DNA from 3 places in the Amycolatopsis sp. 195334CR genome. Region 3 is predicted to be linked to each of the others. Evidence: riboswitches for the same ligand, from Rfam matches in the RefSeq annotation. Region 3 holds a riboswitch; each other region holds the start of a gene.
The links. Region 3 has a riboswitch for cobalamin ahead of JYK18_RS32805 (ABC transporter substrate-binding protein). Riboswitches for the same ligand answer to the same signal wherever they lie in the genome.
Positions count from the first base shown of each region.

Region 1: another riboswitch for cobalamin. It lies ahead of JYK18_RS02700 (terpene cyclase/mutase family protein); the one in region 3 lies ahead of JYK18_RS32805 (ABC transporter substrate-binding protein).
Region 2: another riboswitch for cobalamin. It lies ahead of metE (5-methyltetrahydropteroyltriglutamate--homocysteine S-methyltransferase); the one in region 3 lies ahead of JYK18_RS32805 (ABC transporter substrate-binding protein).

Region 1 covers NZ_JAFJMJ010000001.1:548,448-555,493, reverse strand. Annotated here, with positions in the region: gene JYK18_RS02710 (ATP-binding cassette domain-containing protein) at 1-74, opposite strand, end outside; gene JYK18_RS02705 (PadR family transcriptional regulator) at 226-909, opposite strand; gene JYK18_RS02700 (terpene cyclase/mutase family protein) at 1,100-2,560, opposite strand; cobalamin riboswitch at 2,648-2,768, opposite strand; gene JYK18_RS02695 (poly-gamma-glutamate hydrolase family protein) at 2,763-3,392, opposite strand; gene JYK18_RS02690 (hypothetical protein) at 3,491-3,781, shown strand; gene JYK18_RS02685 (MerR family transcriptional regulator) at 3,876-4,703, shown strand; gene JYK18_RS02680 (VOC family protein) at 4,766-5,161, shown strand; gene JYK18_RS02675 (SRPBCC domain-containing protein) at 5,158-5,907, shown strand; gene JYK18_RS02670 (FAD-binding oxidoreductase) at 5,894-7,046, opposite strand, start outside.
Region 2 covers NZ_JAFJMJ010000003.1:195,564-202,609, reverse strand. Annotated here, with positions in the region: gene JYK18_RS38040 (IS110 family transposase) at 1-461, opposite strand, end outside; gene metE (5-methyltetrahydropteroyltriglutamate--homocysteine S-methyltransferase) at 766-3,048, opposite strand; cobalamin riboswitch at 3,169-3,382, opposite strand; gene JYK18_RS38030 (ribonucleotide-diphosphate reductase subunit beta) at 3,431-4,510, opposite strand; gene JYK18_RS38025 (ribonucleoside-diphosphate reductase subunit alpha) at 4,524-7,046, opposite strand, start outside.
Region 3 covers NZ_JAFJMJ010000002.1:2,056,366-2,063,411, forward strand. Annotated here, with positions in the region: gene JYK18_RS32780 (LysR substrate-binding domain-containing protein) at 1-719, opposite strand, end outside; gene JYK18_RS32785 (DUF5997 family protein) at 718-1,095, shown strand; gene lexA (transcriptional repressor LexA) at 1,172-1,834, opposite strand; gene JYK18_RS32795 (PPOX class F420-dependent oxidoreductase) at 1,866-2,273, opposite strand; gene JYK18_RS32800 (glycoside hydrolase family 43 protein) at 2,340-3,848, opposite strand; cobalamin riboswitch at 3,948-4,113, shown strand; gene JYK18_RS32805 (ABC transporter substrate-binding protein) at 4,166-5,161, shown strand; gene JYK18_RS32810 (iron ABC transporter permease) at 5,158-6,204, shown strand; gene JYK18_RS32815 (class I SAM-dependent methyltransferase) at 6,209-6,958, opposite strand; gene JYK18_RS32820 (TetR/AcrR family transcriptional regulator) at 7,015-7,046, shown strand, end outside.

The sequences.
Region 1 (7,046 bases), on a different contig from region 3:
AGCGCGGGCACGGCCTTGGCGCCCTTGCCGTAGGTCTTGACCAGACCGGACGCCTCGATGGCATGGGTGGACATGGTGGTGCTCCTTCGATGAGGAGTCACCGGCCGCGGTGCACTACCCTGGCGTTCGCAGGCGCGCTTCGAGTTTCGGTCCGCGGACGGGGACTCGGGTGTGTCGGATGGCTCCCGGCCCTGGTGTTGCCGCACCCGGGCCGGGGCCATCACCTCAGTGCTGTTCGGGTTGGCTGAGCCAGCTCATCTCCTCCGCGAACTCCGTGGCGACGGTCGCCTCGATCTCCTCCGGTGACGCTCCCGACTCGCGCAGCTGGTGCATCCGCGCCCAGACGCGCAGGCCGTCGAACTCACCGGACTTCAACTCCCGCAGCAGTTCGGTGATGAAGCGGATTTCGGTCTCCAGCAGGTTCTGCCGGAACTCGGCTTCGATGGTGAACAGCCGGGGAAAACCTTCGGGGGTGCTGGCCGCGATGGCGTCGTACTGCTGCTTGGCCAGCAGCTGCGTGCGCAGCCGGGCTTCGAGCAGCTGGACGACCTCGGCCGGGCCGAGCACCGGCATCAGCGACAGCGCGGCCTCGAACTGGGCGAACTCCTTGGCCGGGTTGGCCAGCAGATCGCTCAGCCAGTCGTGCATCTCGGCGATGCCCGGCTCGGTGATCTCGTAGACGGTGCGTTCCGGGCGCCTGCCCTCGCGCACCGTCTCGCGCGACGCGATCAACCCGCGCTTCCGCAGCGACTCGACCACGGAGTACAGCGAGCCGTAGTTGAGCTTGATGCTGTCTTCCTTGCGGCGTTCGCGCAGCGTGCCGGACATTTCGTAGGGGTGCATCGGGCGCTCGCTGAGCAGCGTCAGCACCGCCAGAGCCAGCGGATTCGCCCTGCCACGCGCGGCCATCGCCCTGCCTCGTCCTGGGTGCTCGGGGTCAAATACTCGACTCAGAGTACCCGTGCTCGGGTGCTCGATGTCAAGCTGACCGGCGGTGACGTCCTGGTGATCGGTGGCCACCTGGTGCCCCGGGAGCCATTGCTATGAGTGGGGCATTACTTGCAATCAACGCAAGTAATGCCCCATTCCTAGCGTTGGGTCAGGAGGTGCGGACTTGGGTGGGGGTCAGCGTGGGGGTGGCGCCGTTGCCGAAGGCCCACGCTTCGATGCTGCCCAGCGGCGGCACGTACGTGGACGCGCCCTGGGTGCTGTACGTCCACGCGGTCGCGCCCGCGTTCGCGTGGTAGTACGCCCAGTAGGCGGTCGCCGGTGGGGTGTTCACGCAGGGGTCCTGCGCGGGCGTCGGGAGGGCGTTGATGCGGCAGACGAACGCCAGCCCCCAGCGGGTGGTGCCGGTCGGGGTGAAGCCGGCGTTCTGCAGGGCGGCCACCCCGCTGGCCTGCGCCCCGGGCGCACAGCGGGTTTCCTGCGCACCACCGAAAGCGGCGAAGTCGACGGTCACCGTGACGCCGCTCGTTCCGGCGCACGGGCCCGGCGTGCCGGCGAGCTGTGCCGAGACCGCGCACGGGACCTCCGGCACCGCGGCCGACGGCGTCGACGGCGCCAGCGGGAAGGCCTTGCCCGCGGCGGCCGGGACGGCCTGGACGGTCGCGAGCAGGTTCACCGCGCGGCTGCCGGGATAGAAGAACGCGCCGCGGTCGGCGGCCGGATCGGTGCAGCCCAGCTGGAAGCTCGCGAGCGCGGCGTAGGCGTTGCCCGGCTGACCACCCGCGGCCACGATCGCCTGGATCGCCAGTGCGGTCGAGTTCGGGTCGGAAGCCTGGCCCGGCGCGGCGACGAAGGCGAAACCACCGTCCGCGGACCGGGCGGCGTTCAACGCGGCCAGCACCTTCTTGGCGCCGGGCAGCTTGCCGTAGGCGGCGAGGCCCTGCACCGCCATGCCGGTGCTGTTGGTGTCGGGACCGGAGAAGGTCGCCGGATCGGCGGGCGCGCACGGCACCGCGGTGTCCGCGCGGTAGGCCTGCCAGAGCCCGTTCGCGCACTGCTGGCCGGTAAGCCACGTGGTAGCCGCGGCGATCCTGGCATCGGTGGACGGCACCTTCGCGGCCTTGAGCGCGGTCAGCGCGAGGCCCTGCCGGAACGCGCCGTCGTAGGTCGGGGCGGCCGAGCCGAACAGGCCGTCGGCGCGCTGGGTCGCGAGCAGCCGGTCGACCAGGTTCTCCCCGCCGAATCGGCGCGGGTTCTGCTTGCCCGCCACCGCCGCGAGGACCACGTACGCGACCCGGCCCGGGTCGTCCTGGCCGTCGGCGCCCTTGAGCGGCTCGCCGAGCTGGGTGCTGAGGTAGGCGACGCCGTCCTGGGCGGCCTGGCGGCCGACGCCGGCGGCGTGCAGGCCGAGCACGGCGTACGCGGTGCTGGTGACGTCGGCGCTGAGGTTGCCACCGCCCGCGGTGATCGCGCGGGCCAGGTACCCCGCGCCGTGGCGGGCGACGGTCTGCTGCTGCTCGGTGGCCGCGGCCGGGGTGCACAACCCGGCGGCCAGCGCGGCGGCGGTGGCCAGCACGGCCACCGGTCTGGCGCGGAAGAGCTTCGTGCGCAAGGGATCCTCCTTCGGACAGGCGCGGTCACCCACGCGTGCCGGAAGGGCCAGCGCAGGCCCCGAGCCGCAGTCCACGACGGTTTCGACGGAGCCCGTTCCCCGGCAGGCGGTCCGACTCGCCCGCGCGGAACGCGGGCTCACGGTTGCGGGTCAGCGCCGGATTCCCACCGGCTTTCCCCATCGAGGAACGTGCTCTGGCAAGTTACCCGGTGCACCGCCCGTCCCGCCAGACCCGGCGCAGCGCCGCCACCACGCCGTCCACAAAGGACTGTGCTAGCGGCGAGTCGCCGCGCATCGCGTCGCGCAGGGCGAGCGGGAGCTCCAACTGCACCCCCATGCCGGTGCGGGTCCGGTTGACGATGTTGCGCGGCGACCGCCCGGCGAGCGTCGGGTACTCGGCGGCGTCGAGGGTCTCGATGCCGCGGGCGGTGAGTTCCTCGTGCACGATGCCGCCGAATTCGGCGTCCAGGCCGCCGATCAACACGCCCTCGCGGGGCAGCGTGATGCACCCGTGCAGGCTCAGCGCCCGGTCGGTGCCCGCGCACAGGGCCAGCGCCACCGGATCGTCGCACCGGCTGGAGGTCACGTGCAGCCGTCGTTCGCCGCGAAGTCCTTCGAACAGCCAGTAGTCGCATGTGGACGCCCGGGCGATGGCCCGGCAGAGCTGGGAGGTGCCCGGCTCGATCTGGCCGCCGTGCGGGGCCAGCACCACCGGGGTGCCGCCGGCGTGCCGGAACCACCTGGCGTAGTCGAGGTTCTCGGTCAGCGCGGGGTCCGCGTACAGCGCGGTGTTCGAGAGATATCGTTGCGTAGTCGCGCTGGGGCGGGCCATCTCCGCAAGATACGGCCATTCGGCGGGAAAGCGGTGTTCGAATGGCGCAATCGACGGTGATCCGCGTTTCACCCGTCCGCCGAGGGGAACCCCTAAGCATGTCCAGATTGCGAGTATCCGGCGGCCGCTCGACGGCCGCGCGAGTTATCACCGGCGTCGGGGCAGTGATCGCGCTCATCGAGGTCATCTACATCCTGATGATCCTGCTGGGTGCCAACGCGGCCAACGCGTTCGTCGAATTCATGCGGGCCATCGCCGAGCCACTGGCGTTGTTCTTCCCCGGTTTGTTCCAGCTGGAGAACTACCAGGTCGGCGTCCTGATCAACTACGGGCTCGCCGCCGTCTTCTGGCTGGTGCTGACCGGGCTGATCGCCCGCATCGTCCGCTAGGGAGCACACGGGGTCCGGCCACCTCCCGGTGTCCGTTTGTCGGGGACGGGCAGCGGGAGGTGGCGCCTGGGGGGCCGGCGTGTGAAGCTGTGGCGTGTTCGCCATCGGGGAGTTCGCCAGGCTCGGCCGGGTTTCGGTCCGCATGCTCCGGCACTACGACAGCATCGGCCTGCTGCGGCCCGTCCGCGTGGACGAGGCCAGCGGGTACCGCTACTACGACGCGGCCCAGCTGCGCGACCTCAACCGCGTGGTCGCGTTGAAGGAGCTGGGTTTCACGCTCGAGCAAGTCCGCGAGATCATCGAGGAGAAGCTCAACCCCGAAGAACTGCGCGGCATGCTCCGCCTGCGACGCGCTCAGCTCGAAGCGCAGATCTCCGCCGACACCGACCGGCTCGACCGCGTCGAGGCGCGCCTGCGCACCATCGAGCGCGAAGGCCACATGAACACCGAGGACGTGCTCCTCAAATCCGTCGCGCCGCTGCGCGTCGCCGAGCTTTCCGGGGTGGCCGCCAGCTACGCCTCCCACGACATCGGCCCGGTCGTGCAACCGCTGTTCGTCGAGTTGTGCCGTCGCCTCGACGAGGCGGGCCTCCGCATCGCCGCACCCACGATCGCCTACTACGAACCGGTCGGCGAGGAGCAGGTGATGGTGCACACCGCGGCGCCGGTGGCACTGGAAAGCGGCCGCGAGTACGACTTCGACGTGGTGGACCTGCCCGCGCTCGGCACCGCCGCGACCGTGCTGCACCACGGCACGATGGACGAGGTCGACCGCACCTTCCAGACGCTGGCCTTCTGGATCGAGGAGCACGGGTACACCTCGATCGGGCACGCGCGCGAGGTCTACCTCGACTACGAAGCGCCGGAACGCGGGGTGACCGAGCTCCAGGTGCTCGTCAACCGACAGGATGCCATGTCTTGACAATCTAAGTTGTCGGTGGAACCGTGGGCCGCGTTCGGGAACGAACGCGGAACGGAGTGGTGATGAAGGCCCAGCTGATGAGCATCATGGTCAACGACCAGGAGCGGGCGGAACGGTTCTACACGGAGAAGCTGGGCTTCCAGGTCAAGCACAACATCGACGTGGGCGGTGCGCGCTGGCTGACCGTGGTCCACCCCGACGAGCCCGACGGGTTCGAGATCCTGCTGGAGCCGGCCGGGTACGAGTTCGCGCGGACCTACCAGGCTGAGCTGTACCAGGCGAACATGCCGTTCACCATGCTGTTCTCCGAGGACATCCACAAGGAGTACGCGCGGCTGGTCGAGGCCGGGGTGGAGTTCCGCGGTGAGCCGGCGGCGACCATGGGTGGCATCAGCGCGATCTTCGACGACACCTGCGGGAACCTGCTCATGCTGATGCAGGTCGTCGAGCCCGGATGAGCCGGGAACGGCGGCTGGAGAAGGAAATCTCCTTCGACGCCACCCCGGACCAGGTGTGGGCGGCGATCTCCAGTGGACCCGGGATGTCGATCTGGTTCGTCCCGCACGAGCTCGGCCCCGAGGGGGAGGGCGAGGCCGACTTCGGCGGCGGAAACACCCAGGCGGGCCAGGTGCTTGCCCGTGAAGAGGGCAAGCGGATCGTCTACGGCACGGCGGATTCGCCCGGCGCGCTCGAATTCCTCGTCGAAGGGCGGGAAAACGGCGGGACCGTGCTCCGGTTCACGCAGAGCGGTTTTTTCGACGGCGACGACTGGTCCGCCGAGTACGACAGCTTCGACCGCGGCTGGAACCTCTTCTTCCACAACCTCGCGCAGTACTTCCGGTACTACGGCGGGCTACCGGCCACCACGCTGGTCACCGGGTCGACCACGGCGCTGGAACCGGACGAGGTGTGGGCGAAGTTCCGCACCGCGCTCGGGGTGGACCCGGCCGTCGCGCTCGGCGACCGGGTCCGGCTGACCCCGGACGGCCTGCCCCCGATCGAAGGCGAGGTCGACTACCTGGTGCGCGGCGTGTTCGGCGTACGCGCACCCGAAGGGCTGCACCGGTTCCAGGGCCTCGGCGCGGAAAGCGGTGGCATGGTCAACACCATCCACTACTACTACGGCGCCGCGCCGAACCGGGACGCCACCACCGCCGCCTGGCAGCGGTGGCTGCTCGACCTCTTCCCGGTCACCGGGTCCTGAGCTCGGCCAGGCGCCGCTCGACCTCGGGGGAGTGGAAGGCGCGCACCGCGGGCCGGTCCCCGTAGGCGAAGTTCAGCGCGCGGCCCAGCGTCCACGGTTCGACTTCGGCGAACACCTCCTCCTGGGCCGCGTGCTCGGCGGCTCCCGGGCCGGACAGCACCATCAGCTGGTACCGCGCCTCGCGGTGGCTGACCGCGTTCGGCACCTCGGGCGGTCGCGACAACGCACCGCCGAGGTGCCGGATCTCGGTCACCAGGCCGATCGGCGCGTCCGGACCGGCGAGTTCGAGGAAGCGTTCCGTGGTGTCGGCGGGGAAGTCGGTCAACAGCGCGGTGTCGCCGTAGTAGCCGTGCGGGGTGTCCGGCTCGCTGAAGATCGTGCGCGCCGCATCGGCGAACGGGATCTCCCCGAACCGCTCCATCAACGGCGGCCCGAGTTCGCGCAGCGGCGCGACGAGCCGCTCACCTTCGGCCGGGTCGCCGCTGTGGGCCACCCGCACATGCGCGACGTGCTTGCCGCGCAACGGTTCCGGGACACCCGGCACGTCCGGCATCGGCACCATGCCGATCGAGGACGTCAGTTCCTCCGGCACGGTGGCCGTCCACTCGCGGAACCCGCGCAGCACGTCGGCCAGCGACTCCGGGCCGAAGTACAGGCCGCCGCCGAAGAGGGTGGCGACCGGGAACAACGCCAACTCCAGCCCGGTGACCACCCCGAACCCGCTGCGACCGCCCCGGATCGCCCAGAACAGGTCGGGGTCGCTCTCGGCGGTCACCTCGACGAGGTCGCCGTCCTCGGTGACCAGTTCGACCCGCCGCACGTGGTCGGCCGCGAACCCGAAGCGCCGTGCGAGCAGGCCGACGCCGCCGCCGAGTGAGTAGGACACCGCGCCGACGCCGGGGCCACTGCCGGAAAGCGGCGCGAGCCCGTGCTCGCGGGTCTCGGCGAGCACGTCCTTCCACCGCGCGCCCGCTTCCACCCAGGCCGTCCTGGTGACCGGATCGACCCGGACCCCGCGCATCCGGCGGGTGCTGATCAGCAGTCCGGTGGCCGGGGTGGTGAGGCCGTGCCCGGTCGCCTGCACCGCTACGGGCAGGCCGCGCTCGCGGGCGTGGCGCACCGCGGCACGGACGTCTTCC
Region 2 (7,046 bases), on a different contig from region 3:
GCGGTGCGGGATTTGACCGCGCTGGTCAGCGCGGTGCGCAGGGCGGTGATCGCGGCGGCGGGCCCGGTGCCGGCTTTGGGGGTGGCCTCAGCGTGGCCGGCCAGGACGGCGCGGGCGGTGTTGATCGCGTCCTGGGTGTCGGTCTTTCCCTTGCGGCGGCGGGCATGCCGGTCGGGCTGGTTGACCTCCACCACCGTGACACCCTCGCCGGCCAGGTAGCGGGCCAGGCCCGCGCCGTAGGAACCGGTGCCCTCCACCCCGGCCGCGGACACCGTGCCGAACCCGGCCAGCCAGGTGCCCAGCGCGGTGTAGCCGGCGGTGGTGGCCGGGAAGGTGTGCGTGCCCAGTACCCGGCCGACAGGATCGAGCGCGGCGGCGGTGTGGGTGTCTTTATGGGTATCGACCCCGGCGATCACCGCGGTGTGCTGGGCAGTGTCGACGCCGGTGTGCTGATCAGTCATCCTGGTCTCTGCCGTCCCGTGGTGTTCAGTGGTCAGGGAGGGCACGTACCGGGCCAGCAGGGGTGGACAGCACAGTGATGGGTGTCCTGGTGGCACAGGCTCCTATCAAGTCACATCCCCTGGCCTGGTGACGTGCACGAACGGAGACCACCCCGGAACCGGCAGATCATTCGCAAGACAACCCCGGCCAGGGCATCAGTGGCTTTCCGGGCCAAGCCCCGGGGCAGCCCCCGTCCATACACACCATCATCACTGTGGCTTTCACAGCGGCAAGTGCCGTGAAAGCCACATTCACGGCGTGGGGCTAGTCGGTGGCGAGTTCGGCGCGCAGGCGGCGCGCGGCGGTGACCAGGTTCCGCAGCGCCGGTTCGACCTCGGCGTACCCCCGGGTCTTCAGGCCGCAGTCCGGGTTCACCCAGATCCGCTCACCCGGGACCGCGGCGACCGCCGTGCGCAGCAGGCCGGTCACCTCGTCGACGCCCGGCACCCGCGGCGAGTGGATGTCGTACACCCCGGGGCCGACCCCGCGCGCGAAGTCCCCGAGGCCGTCGAGGACCTCCATGCGCGAGCGCGCGGCCTCGATGCTGGTGACGTCCGCGTCGATCGCGTCGATGGCGGGCAGGATGTCCCCGAACTCCGAGTAGCACATGTGCGTGTGGATCTGCGTCGAATCCGCGATGCCCGAGGTGGCCAGCCGGAACGACTCCACCGCCCAGCCGAAGTACGCCGCGTGCTCCGCCGACCGCAGCGGCAGCAGTTCGCGCAACGCGGGCTCGTCGACCTGGATGATCCGGATGCCCGCCGACTCCAGGTCGTGCACCTCGTCGCGGATGGCCAGCGCGACCTGCCGCGCGGTGTCCGCCAGCGGCTGGTCGTCGCGCACGAACGACCACGCGAGAATGGTCACCGGCCCGGTCAGCATGCCCTTGACCGGCTTCGCCGTCAGCGACTGCGCGTACGACGCCCAGTCCACCGTCATCGGCGCCGGGCGGGACACGTCGCCGAACAGGATCGGCGGCCGCACGCACCGCGAGCCGTAGGACTGCACCCAGCCGAACTCCGTGGCCGCGAACCCGGCGAGCTGCTCGGCGAAGTACTGCACCATGTCGTTGCGCTCGGGCTCGCCGTGCACCAGCACGTCGAGGCCGAGATCTTCCTGCAGCCGCACCACCTTCTCGATCTCGTCGTGCATCTGGGCGCGGTAGGCCGCCGCGTCGATCCGCCCGGCCCGCAGCGCCGCGCGTGCCTTGCGCACGTCACCGGTCTGCGGGAACGACCCGATCGTGGTGCTCGGCAGCGGGGGCAGGCCGAGCGCCTCGGCCTGCGCCGCCGCGCGCCGGGCGTAGTCACCGCGGCGGCTGTGCTCCGGCTTCAGCGCGGCGAGCCGGGCCCGCACGCGGTCGTCACGCAGGTCACCGGCGTTCGCGCGCTCCGCAGTGGCCGCGCGCGCCGAGGTCAGGTCGGCGGGTTCACCGGCGAGCGCCCGGCCGAGCAGCACCACCTCTTCGACCTTCTGCTTGGCGAAAGCGAGCCAACCACGCAGTCGTCCGTCCACATCGGACTCGCGAGCGGCGTCGTAGGGCACGTGCAGCAGGGAGGCCGAAGTGGACACTCCGACCGCGGCCGCGGTGCCGAGCAGGGTCGCGGCCTTCGCCAGCGCGGCGTCGGCGTCGACCCGCCAGATGTTGCGACCGTCCACCACGCCGGCCAGCACTTCCTTGTCCCGCAACGCGCTTTCCGCCGCGACGGCGTGCACCGCGGCCGGATCGGTGACCAGGTCCACGGCCAGCGCCTCGATGGGGGAGCGGGCGAGCACGCCGAGCGCGTCCCCCAGCGCGCCGAAGTACCCGGCGACCAGCAGCTTCGGGCGACGCGCCAAGCCGCCCAGCGCCGCGTACGCCTGCCGGAGCGCCTCCAGCTCCTCGGGGGCGCGGTCGGCGGCGAACGCCGGTTCGTCCAGCTGGACCCACTGGACCCCTTCGTCGTGCAGCGTGGTGAGCAGCTGGGCGTACGCGGTGACCAGCCGCGGGAGCAGGTCGAGCGGCCGGAAGCCGCCGGGCGCGCCCTCGGCCGCCTTCGCCAGCAGCAGGTAGGTCACCGGGCCGACGAGCACCGGGCGCGTTTCCACGCCGATCGCCCTGGCCTCGCGGTACTCGTCGAGCGGCTTGCCACCGGTTGCGCTGAACTCGGTGTCCGGGCCCAGTTCCGGCACCAGGTAGTGGTAGTTCGTGTCGAACCACTTCGTCATCTCCAGCGCGGGTGCCTCCTGGACCCCGCGCGCCGCGGCGAAGTAGGTGTCGACCGGCGAAAGGCCGAGGCCGGTGAACCGGCGCGGCAGCGCGCCGAACAACACGGTGGTGTCGAGCACCTGGTCGTAGAAGGAGAAGGTGTTCGACGGGATCGTGTCGAGCCCGGCCTTCGCCAGGCCGCGCCAGGTGTCCAGGCGCAGTTCCCGCGCCACCTTCCGGAGTTCGGCCTCGTCGATCCGGCCTGCCCAATAGCCCTCGACGGCCTTCTTCAGTTCCCGGTCCGGACCGATCCTCGGGTAACCGAGAACGGTCGAACCCAGGCGGTTCTGCTCTGCCACAGCTCTCTCCTCGCGAGCTCGTCCGACGAGCCCGGGACGGCAAGGAGGGCACAGCACAGCACGAACCGGCGACACCTGGTTCGGCCGTGTCCTCCCGCGAGACCCGGACCCGCGCGCGCCGGCGGCGCGCGCACCACGGGCAGGTATTCGGACTCGCGGGCGGGGCTCCCAGAACGTGGGAGCCGGACCTACTGGCTGTCGCTTCCCGGGCGGTGCCCAGTGCTTGACCGCTTGCGCGGTGACAGCGTTCGTTCCCGCTTACCGCTGCGGGGCAGTCCCGGATTCGCACCGGGTTCCCTGTTGCCTCCCCGGCACGCGGCACGAAAAAAGCTCGGCCACGCCACCGGGGAACCAGTGGCGTGGCCGAGCCTAGCGGGCGGGATCAGTCCCAGTCGAGCGCGCCACCGCTCTGGTACTCGATGACGCGGGTCTCGAAGAAGTTCTTCTCCTTCTTCAGGTCCATCGCCTCCGACATCCACGGGAACGGGTTCTCGTTCTCGCCGTAGATCGGCGCCAGGCCGATCTGCTGCGCGCGGCGGTCGGTGATGAAGTGCATGTACTGCTCGCACAGCTGGGCCGACAGCCCGAGCATGCCGCGCGGCATGGTGTCCCGGGCGTAGGCGACCTCGAGCTCGCACGCCTCGGTCAGCATGCCCCGGATCTCCGCCTGGAACTGCTCGGTCCACAGGTGCGGGTTCTCGATCTTGATCTGGTTGATGCAGTCGATGCCGAAGTTCAGGTGGATCGACTCGTCGCGCAGGATGTACTGGTACTGCTCGGCGATGCCGACCATCTTGTTCCGGCGGCCCAGCGACAGGATCTGCGCGAAACCGGTGTAGAACCACATGCCCTCGAAGATCACGTAGAACGCCACCAGGTCGCGCAGGAACGCCTGGTCGGCCTCCGGGGTCCCGGTCTCGAAGTCCGGGTTCTCCAGGTTCTGCGTGTACTTCAGCGCCCACGCGTCCTTGTCGGAGATCGACGGCACCTCGCGGTACATGTTGAACAGCTCGCCCTCGACCAGGCCGAGGCTCTCGCAGATGTACTGGAAGGTGTGCGTGTGCACGGCCTCCTCGAAGGCCTGGCGCAGCAGGTACTGGCGGCACTCCGGGTTGGTGATCTGCCGGTAGACCGCGAGCACGATGTTGTTCGCCACCAGCGACTCCGCGGTGGCGAAGAAGCCGAGGTTGCGCTTGAGCATCTGCCGCTCGTCCTCGGTCAGCCCGTCGGGCGACTTCCACAGCGCGATGTCGGCCTGCATGGCGACCTCGGTCGGCATCCAGTGGTTGTTGCAGCCGGCCAGGTACTTCTCCCACGCCCAGGTGTACTTGAGCGGGAGCAGCTGGTTGACGTCGGCGCGGGCGTTGATCATGCGCTTGTCGTCGACGCTGATGCGCTCGGCTCCGCGCTCGATCTCGCCTAGGCCGGTGGCGTCGGTGAGCGGTGCTTCGGTGTTGGTCATCGTCAGGGGTTCCTTACTGGCAGGCTTCGCAGTCGGGGTCGTCGATCCGGCAGGCCGCGCCGTCGGTGGCGGCGAAGTCGACGTCCTCCACCTTCGGCATCTCCTTGGGCTCCGGCTGGGCCGGGGGCACCGCGGGCACGGAAGCCGACGGCGACGGCGACGGGGAAGGCGACGGCGAGGGGGCCGGGGCCGGGGTGGGCGAAGGAGCGGCGGCGGGTGCCGGGGCCGGCGTGGCCGAGACGGCGTTCAGCTTGCCGTCGGTGCCGCGCAGGGTGCTCTTCTCCACGTGCGTCGCGGACTGCGCCCGCAGGTAGTACGTGGTCTTGAGGCCCTTGTGCCAGGCGTAGCGGTACAGCTCGTCGAGCTTGCGCCCGCTCGGCGCGGCGATGTAGAGGTTCAGCGACTGCGCCTGGTCGATCCACTTCTGCCGCCGCGAGGCCGCGTCGACCAGCCACTTGCTCTCCACCTCGAACGCGGTGGCGTAGAGGGCCTTGAGGTCGTCCGGCACGCGGTCGATCTGGCCGAGGCTGCCGTCGAAGTACTTCAGGTCCGACACCATCACCTCGTCCCACAGGCCCCGCTCCTTGAGCGAGCGCACCAGGTGCGGGTTGACCACGGTGAAGTCACCGGACATGTTCGACTTGACGAAGAGGTTCTGGAACAGCGGCTCGATGGACTGCCCGACCCCGCAGATGTTGGAGATCGTCGCGGTCGGCGCGATCGCCATCACGTTGGAGTTGCGCATGCCGACGGTGCGCACGCGCTGGCGCAGCGGCTCCCAGTCCAGCGTGGTGGAGGTGTCCACGTCCAGCGCGTCACCGCGGCGGGCGTCGATCAGCAGCTGCATCGAGTCGATCGGCAGGATGCCCTTGCTCCACAGCGAACCCTCGAAGGTCTGGTACTGCCCGCGCTGCTCGGCCAGGTCGGTCGAGGCCGAGATGGCGTAGTAGCTGATGTGCTCCATGCTGCGGTCGGCGAACTCCACCGCGGCCTCGGACGACAGCGGCAGGCCCAGCTCGAACAGCGCGTCCTGGAAGCCCATCAGGCCCAGCCCGATCGGGCGGTGGCGCAGGTTGGACCGGCGTGCCTCGGGGATGGTGTAGAAGTTGATGTCGATCACGTTGTCGAGCATCCGCACCGCGGTGCGCACGGTCTTCTCGAGGCGCTGGGTGTCCAGGCCGTCCGGGCCGACGTGCTTGAGCAGGTTGACCGAGCCGAGGTTGCACACCGCGACCTCGTCGGCACTGGTGTTCAGGGTGATCTCGGTGCACAGGTTCGACGAGTGCACGACACCGGTGTGCTGCTGCGGCGAGCGCAGGTTGCACGGGTCCTTGAAGGTGATCCACGGGTGCCCGGTCTCGAACAGCATGGTCAGCATGCGGCGCCACAGCTCGACCGCGCGGACCTTGCGGAACACCTTGATCTCACCGCGCTCGGCGGCGGCCTCGTACTCGCGGTAGCGCTCGGCGAACGCGTTGCCGTAGAGGTCGTGCAGGTCGGGGACCTCGTTGGGGGAGAACAGGGTCCAGCCCGCGTTGGCCTCCACCCGGCGGAGGAACTCGTCGGGCACCCAGTTCGCGGTGTTCATGTCGTGGGTGCGGCGGCGGTCGTCACCGGTGTTCTTGCGCAGGTCGAGGAACTCCTCGATGTCCACGTGCCAGGTCTCGAGGTAGGCACACGCCGCGCCCTTGCGCTTGCCGCCCTGGTTCACCGCGACCGCGGTGTCGTTGGCGATCTTGAGGAACGGGACCACGCCCTGCGACTGCCCGTTGGTGCCCTTGATGTGCGCGCCGAGGCCGCGGACCGGGGTCCAGTCGTTGCCCAGCCCGCCCGAGTACTTCGCCAGCAGCGCGTTGTTCTTGTACGCCTGGAAGATCGAGTCCAGGTCGTCGTCCACCGTGGTGAGGAAGCAGGAGGACAGCTGCGGGCGGGTGGTGCCCGAGTTGAACAGCGTCGGCGTCGAGGCCATGAAGTGGAACGACGAGAGCAGCTCGTAGAACTCGATGGCGCGGGCTTCGCGGTCGTCCTCGCGGATGGCCAGGCCCATCGCCACGCGCATGAAGAACGCCTGCGGCAGCTCGAACCGGGTGCCGTCGTGGTGCTGGAAGTAGCGGTCGTACAGCGTCTGCAGGCCGAGGAAGCCGAAGTCGAGGTCGCGCTCGGGGCGCAGCGCGGCGGTGATCCTGTCCAGGTCGAACGAGGCCAGCTCGCTGTTGACCAGCTCCAGCTCGATCGCGCGGCGCAGGTAGTCGCGGAAGTAGCCGGGGTAGACCTCGGCCATCTCGTCCTGGCTGGCCTGGCGCGGGCGGCCGGCCAGGTAGCTCAGCGCCTCGGCGCGCAGCTTGTCGGCCAGCAGGCGGGCGCTGACGTAGGAGTAGTTCGGCTCCTGCTCGACCAGCGTGCGGGCGGCCATGATCTGGGCCAGCGCCAGCTCGTCGGCGGAGATGCCGTCGTAGAGGTTGCGGCGGGTCTCGGCCAGCACCGGCTCGGCGCTGACGTCGGACAGCCCGGCCACGGCCTCGCCGACCACGTGGGC
Region 3 (7,046 bases):
GCCCCGCGCTGCTGGGGTTTCTTCGGCGGCTGGGCCTTGGGCTTCGGCTTGGCCTTGGGCTTCGCGGGTTCCGGCTGGCGGCCGCGGGTGCTGTTCACCGTGCGGCCGCGCACGATCCCGATGAACTGCTCCATCAGGTCCGTGGTCTCCTCCTCCAGCCACGACAGCGCCACCTGCGACTCCGGGGCGTCGGTCAGCGGCCGGTAGGTGAGGTCGCGGCGGTGGTGCAGGCGGGCCAGGGACTGCGGCACGACGAGCAGGCCGACGCCCGCGGCAACCAGCTCGACGGCGTCGCCGGTGGTGGCGGGCCGGTGGAGCGCGAGTTCTCCCGGCGGCTGTTCCCAGCCGAGGGTGTAGTCGAGCGGGTGCAGCAGCACGTCGTCGGCGAGGTCCACGGTGGACACCTCGTCGGCGGCGGCGATCAGGTGGTCCTTGGGCACCACGACCACGGTGTTCTCGGTGTACAGCGGGATCGCGTGCAGACCGGTCCGGTCGATCGGCAGGCGCAGCAGGGCCGCGTCGGCGCCGCGGTCGCGGATCTTCGCCTCGGCCTCGCCCGGCGGGACCTGGAGCAGGTGCAGCGGCACCCGCGGCAGGCGTTCCGACCAGATCCGCGCCCACTTGCCCGGCGTCACACCCGGCACGTACGCGAGGCTGAAGGATTCGGTCACGGCGGCCAGATTACCGGGCGTGATCGGGCTGGTTACCCTGGAGGGCATGACGTCGCACAAGACCTCCCAGACGATGAAGCCGGCGACCGCGGCGAAGAAGCTGGGCGTGTACCTCGAGGCCACCCCGGCCCGGTTCCAGGAGGGTGTCGTCTCGCGCGACGAGCTGAACGCGCTGCAGGCGGACCCGCCGGAGTGGCTGCGCGACCTCCGCCGGAACGGCCCGCACCCGCGGCAGGTCGCGGCCGCGAAGCTGGGCATCTCGATCGGCGGCCTGGCGCGGGCCGGGCTGACCGACCCGCTGACCACCGAGCAGATCGACACGCTCAAGGCGGAGAACCCGGAGTGGCTGGAGCGGGAACGCGCCACGCAGGCGGAGGTGCGGAAGGAAGCCGCCCGCCTGAAGGAGAAGTCCGACCGGAACTGAGGTCGAATGCTATGAGTGGGGCATTACTTGCGTTGAATGCAAGTAATGCCCCACTCATAGCATTGGGCCGGTGGGGTCAGACGCTGCGCAGGACCGAGACGACCACGCCCAGGATCACCGCGCGGTCCCCGTCGATCACCTCGTAGGCCGGGTTCCGCGGCTCCAGGTACACGTGCCCGTTCCGCCGCCGGTACACCTTCACCGTCGCCTCCTCGTCGATCATGGCGGCGACGATCTGCCCCGAGTGCGCCTCGTGCTGCTGGCGCACCACCACGGTGTCGCCGTCGCAGATGGCGGCGTCGATCATCGAGTCCCCGCGCACCTGCAGCCCGAACACGGTGCCGCGCCCGGCGAACTGCCGCGGCAGCGTGAGCACGTCGTCCACGTGCTCCTCCGCCGAGATCGGGGTGCCCGCCGCGATGTGCCCGACCACCGGCACGCTCACCGAATCCCCGTCCGCCCGCTGCGACGCGGAACCACGCAGGAACAGGCGCACGTCGATCGGCCGCGACACGGTGGCGCCCCGCCGGAGGAAGCCCTTCTCCTCCAGCGCCGCCAGGTGCTTCGACACCGAGGACGAGGACCGCAGGCCGACCGCTTCGCCGAGTTCGCGGGTGCTGGGCGAGTACCCGTGCCGGTTCACCCAGTCCTGGATGGTGACCAGGATCCGTTGCTGGCGCTCGGGCAGGGCCGAGGCGTCCAGGTGATCCAGCTCGTCGAACTCGTGGTAGGCGGTCATCCGCGCATGGTACCGGCCCTCCACAGTGGACTCAGTGGACGGTCCGCGTGGCCTCGTACCAGTTCTCGCCGACCGGCTCGCCCGCGAGGTTCCAGCTCCACGAGACCACCGGCGTGATCGGCAGGTAGTGCCCGGGCCCGACCGTGCCGACCCGCTCCTGCGGCACCCCGGCCCGCCCGTACACCCGGATTCCCCTGGCCACGAACGGGTCCATCGAGACCAGGTCGTCGACCACCAGCGCCACCCGGTCCTGCCCGGCGGCCACGTTGCGGAACTTCCGCGTGTGCACCACCGTGGCGCCACCACCGACCCAGAACCCGGCGCCGTCGAACTCGAACGCCACCGGCACCACGTCCGGCTGCCCTTCCGCCGAGACGGTGGACAGCCGGGCCAGCGGCTGCGAGCGCAGGTACGCGATCTCTTCTTCGCTGAAGGCCATGGACGGGGACTCCTTTCGTGTGGATGGTCACTGCCTACACGAACGGAGCCCCCCGCGGATCGACAATCAGCCTGCCGGGCGAACCGCGAAATCGTCGAAGGACGCCGCCGCGCCGAACACCCGGACGCCGTTCGCGCCGGTGGGGTGGGTGCCGTCGGTGACCCGCAGCTTCGGCGTGCTCAGGTCGTCGACGTAGACCTCGATGACCGGCCCGGTCGCGGTGACGCGCAGGTGGCGGGCCTGGCCGATGGCCCCGGCCAGCGGCGCCGACGCCAGTTCGGTCCACGAGTTGCCGGCGCGCCCGAGCACCACGCGGCCGGACGCGCTGATCCCGGCGTAGTACCCGGCGTAGCTGTCGGTGCCCACCGCGGCCTTCGTCGCCCGGAACACCACCCCCGCGTCGCCGCGGCTGGAGGTGAGCCGCACCTTCGTGTCCTGCGTGAAGTCGGCGAAGTTGGTGTCCAGCAACGCTTTCCCGCCCGCCGACCGGTCGGCCCGCAGCTGCCCGGCGCGAGCGGTCCACTGCCCGCCGTAGGTCTTCCACCCGAACGTGTTGCCGTCGGCGAAGTTGTCCTCGACCTTCATGGTGATCCGCGCGATGGTGCCGTCGGGGTGGAAGTTCATCCGGTCGTAGGCGAGCTGCCGGTGGTTCCCGTCGGTCTCGCTGAGCGGACGGCGGTGGTAGACGATGTACCAGATGTCGGTGCCGGGCACGTTGATCACGGAGTTGTGCCCGGACCCGCGCGCGACCGCCGGGTCCTGCGCGAGCACCTTGTCGAGCTTGGTGAACGGCCCGGTCGGCGAGTCGGCCATGGCGTAGGAGACCGAGTAGTTCGGCCCGGTCCAGCCGCCCTCGGACCACATCAGGTAGTACTTGCCGCCGCGCTTGAACATCTGCGAACCCTCGACGTACTCCGGGTTCGGGGTGATCTCGCGGTAGGTGGTGCCGTCGTCGAAGGTGCCGAGGCTGGTCATGTCGGCGTTGAGCTTGACCACGTTGGCGTGCCCCCAGCCGCCGTAGTACATGTACGCCTGACCGTCGTCGTCGATGAAGACGTCCTGGTCGATCGGCTGGGCGCCGTTGTGGAAGCGGTCGATCAGCGGTTTGCCCAGCGCGTCGCGGTACGGGCCCTCCGGCCGGTCGGAGACGGCCACGCCGATGCCGCCGAGTTCGTTGTCGCTCTGGATGTCGTTCGCGGCGAAGTACAGGAAGTACTTGCCGTCGCGCTCGATCGGGGCCGGCGCCCAGACCGCCTTCTCCGCCCACGAGACGTTCTCGGTGGTCAGCACGTTCGGGTGCTTGGTCCAGTGCACGAGGTCCTTGGACGAGAACGCGTCGAGATGGGTCTGCTCGGCGTAGACACGCGAGGTGGTCGGGAAGACCCAATAGGTGTTGTCGTAGATCGCCACGTCCGGATCGGCGTACCAGCCGTCGACGAACGGGTTGCCCGCTTCGGCGGTGCCGTAGTCGGGGACGGCGGGTGCGGCCGGCGCCACTCCCGGATTGGTCACCGTACTGAACACGAGCAGGGCGGCCAGCGCCCCGGTGGCGAGTCTTCTCGGGAGAGCGGTCATCTTCGGCAGCTCCTGCACGCTATTCAACAACAACGAACATCTTCGGAAAAGATTGCACGACATCGGACAGGCTGGTCAAGCGTCCACCAGGGGGCCGCGTGATAGCGTGCGCTCGCCAGTCGTAGGGAATCCGGTGTGAATCCGGAGCTGACGCGCAGCGGTGAGCGGCGACGGGCAGGACAGTGGCCACTGGACTCCGGTCCGGGAAGGCGTTCTGCTCGGACGACCCCGAGTCCGAAGACCTGCTGGCACCCCGGCGCCGCCGGGGTCGTTGACCGACCGGGCTCCGCGTTCGAGCCCTCGACGCAGGGATTTCCGTGCCGAAAATCCGTTCTCCCCACCTGCTGCTCGCCGCGGCGCTGTGCCTCAGCGCCTGCGGGACCGACCCCGCGCCGCAAGCTCAGGCCACGACGACCGTGGAAAACTGTGGTCACCAGGTGCCGGTGGGCAAGCCGCCCGAGCGCGCGGTCGCGCTGAACCAGGGCAGCGCCGAGATCATGCTCGCGCTGGGCCTGGCCGACCGGATGGCGGGCACCGCCACCTGGACCGACCCGGTGCTGCCCGCGCTGGCCGCCGACAACGCGAAGGTGCCGCGCCTGGCGGAGAACAACCCGTCCTTCGAGGCCGTGCTGGCCACCGAACCGGACTTCGTCGCGGCCTCGTTCGTCTCCACGCTCGGCGAGGGCGGGGTGGCCACGCGCGAGCAGTTCGAGCAGCTGGGTGTGCCGACCTACGTCTCGCCCACCGACTGCCTCAAGGACAACACCGCCGGCGGTGACGGCGTGCGGACCGAGACGCTGACCATGGACGTGGTCTACACCGAGATCCGGCAGCTGGCCGCGGTGTTCGGCGTCGGGCCACGCGGTGAGCAGCTGGTGAGCGAGTTGCAGGGCCGGATGCAGCGCGCGTCGACGCGGGCCGGTGGGACCAGCGTGCTGTACTGGTTCGCCAACGCCGAATCGCCGTACCTGGCCGGGTGCTGCGGCGCGCCCGGCGTGATCACCACCGCGCTCGGGCTGAAGAACGTCTTCGACGACACCCGCGCGGAATGGCCGCAGATCAACTGGGAGACGGTGGCCGAGCGGAATCCGCGGGTGATCGTGCTCGGTGACCTCACCCGGCGTTCGCAGACCGCGGAGAACGGGGAAGCGAAGATCGCCTTCCTCGAGTCCCATCCGGTCACCAAGGACCTCGACGCGGTGAAGAACAAGCGGTACGTGCTGCTCAGCGGTCAGGCGATGAACCCGTCGCTGCGGACCGTGGACGGGACCGAGCAGGTCGGCGAGGCGCTGCGGAAGTTCGGCCTGGCGTGAGGCGGCCGCCGCCGACCGGGCCGCAGGTCGCCTGGTTCTGCGTGCTGGGCCTCGGCCTGCTCGTGGTGTCGATCGCGGTGGCCATCACCATCGGCCCGGCCGGGATCGGCATCGGCGAGGTCTATTCGACCGTGCTGGCCCACCTCGGCCTCGGCGAGCCGGTGCTCGCCCCGCTGCGGGACGGCATCGTCTGGCACCTGCGGCTCCCGCGGGCGCTGCTCGCGGCGGTGTGCGGGGCCGGGCTCGCGGTGTGCGGCGTGGTGATGCAGTCGCTGCTGCGCAACCCGCTGGCCGAGCCGTTCGTGCTGGGCGTGTCCTCGGGTGCGTCGACCGGCGCGGTGCTGGTGGTCGTGCTCGGTGTGGGCGGGGGCGTGATCTCCTTGTCCGCCGGGGCTTTCGCCGGTGCCGCGGTGTCGTTCGCCGCGGTGCTGGTGCTGAGCCGCATCGTCGGTGGCAGCACCGACCGGGTGGTGCTGTCCGGGGTCGCGGCGATGCAGTTGTTCTCCGCGCTCACCTCGTTCATCGTGCTCACCGCCGCCGACGCGGAAACCACGCGCGGGGTGTTGTTCTGGCTGCTCGGCTCGTTCGCCAGTGCCTCGTGGACCGAGGTCGCGGTGTGCGCGGCGGTGCTGGCCGTGTCGCTGGCCGTCTGCTTCGGGCACGCCCGCGCGCTGGACGTGTTCGCGCTCGGGCAGGACACCGCGGCCGCGCTGGGGGTGGCGGTCGGGCGCATCCGGATCGTGCTGTTGTGCGCCACCGCGTTGCTGACCGCCGCGCTGGTCAGCTCGGTCGGCGCGGTGGGCTTCGTCGGGCTGGTGCTGCCGCACGCGGTGCGGGCGCTGACCGGGCCGGGGCACAGCCGCCTGCTGCCGGTCACCGCGGTGGCCGGGGCGGTGTTCCTGGTCTGGGTGGACACCCTGGCCCGCACCGCGCTCGACCCGCAGGAGGTGCCGGTCGGCGTGGTGACCTCGATCATCGGCGTGCCGGCGTTCGTGGTCATCCTGTACCGGACCGCCCGGCCCCGCGAGCGGGTGGGTCAGTAGAACCTCAAGCACGCGCGGCGGTCACCGAGACCGTGGTGAACCGCATGCTGAAGCCGCCGCCGAGCTCGTCGATCGCGGCGCCGACCTCGTCCAGCACCACGGCGAGCCGGTCGGGCGGCAGCTGGGTCAGCGCGCCGGTGGTGGGCAACTGGTCGAGCCATTCCGCCCGGGTGTAGTACCGGTCCCACGTGTAGCGCGCCTGCGACGGCTCGCCGAACCCGCCCGCGGCCCGGATGCCTTCGGCGGCGCGGTCGAGCATCGGCTGGTAACCGACCTTGGCCACCTGGCTGAAGTCGAACGGGTGGCCGGGATTGACGCGCTCATAGGCTTTCGCGAAGGCCGCGCCGATTTCGTCGGGTGGCAGGAACACGTGCCAGAACGCGGACAGCGTGCCGTGGGGTCGCAGCACCCGCGCCGCCTTGGCCGCGCCGGCCACCGGATCGACCCAGTGCCAGGCCTGCCCGGCGACAACCGCGTCGAACCGGCGGTCGCCGGGTTCCCAGTCCTCGAACTTCGCCACCTCCACCTCGATCCCGGTGCGGCGGGCGAACCGGGCCATCCGCTCGTCCGGTTCGACACCGAGCACGGTGCACCCGGCGGCCTGGAGTTGGCGTGCCGCGATCCCGGTGCCGCAGCCGACGTCGAGGAGGTCGGTGCCCGGGCTGGCTTCGACGATGGCCTCGATGAGCGGGGCGGGATAACTGGGACGCGCGCGGTCGTAGCGCTCGGCGTCGACGCCGAAGGACTCGCCTATAGTGGGCATGTGCCCACCCTAGTGGGCAAGTGCCCACTCGTCCACCGAGGAGACCGATGCCGACCGGAGTCGCGCTGCGCGAGGTGCG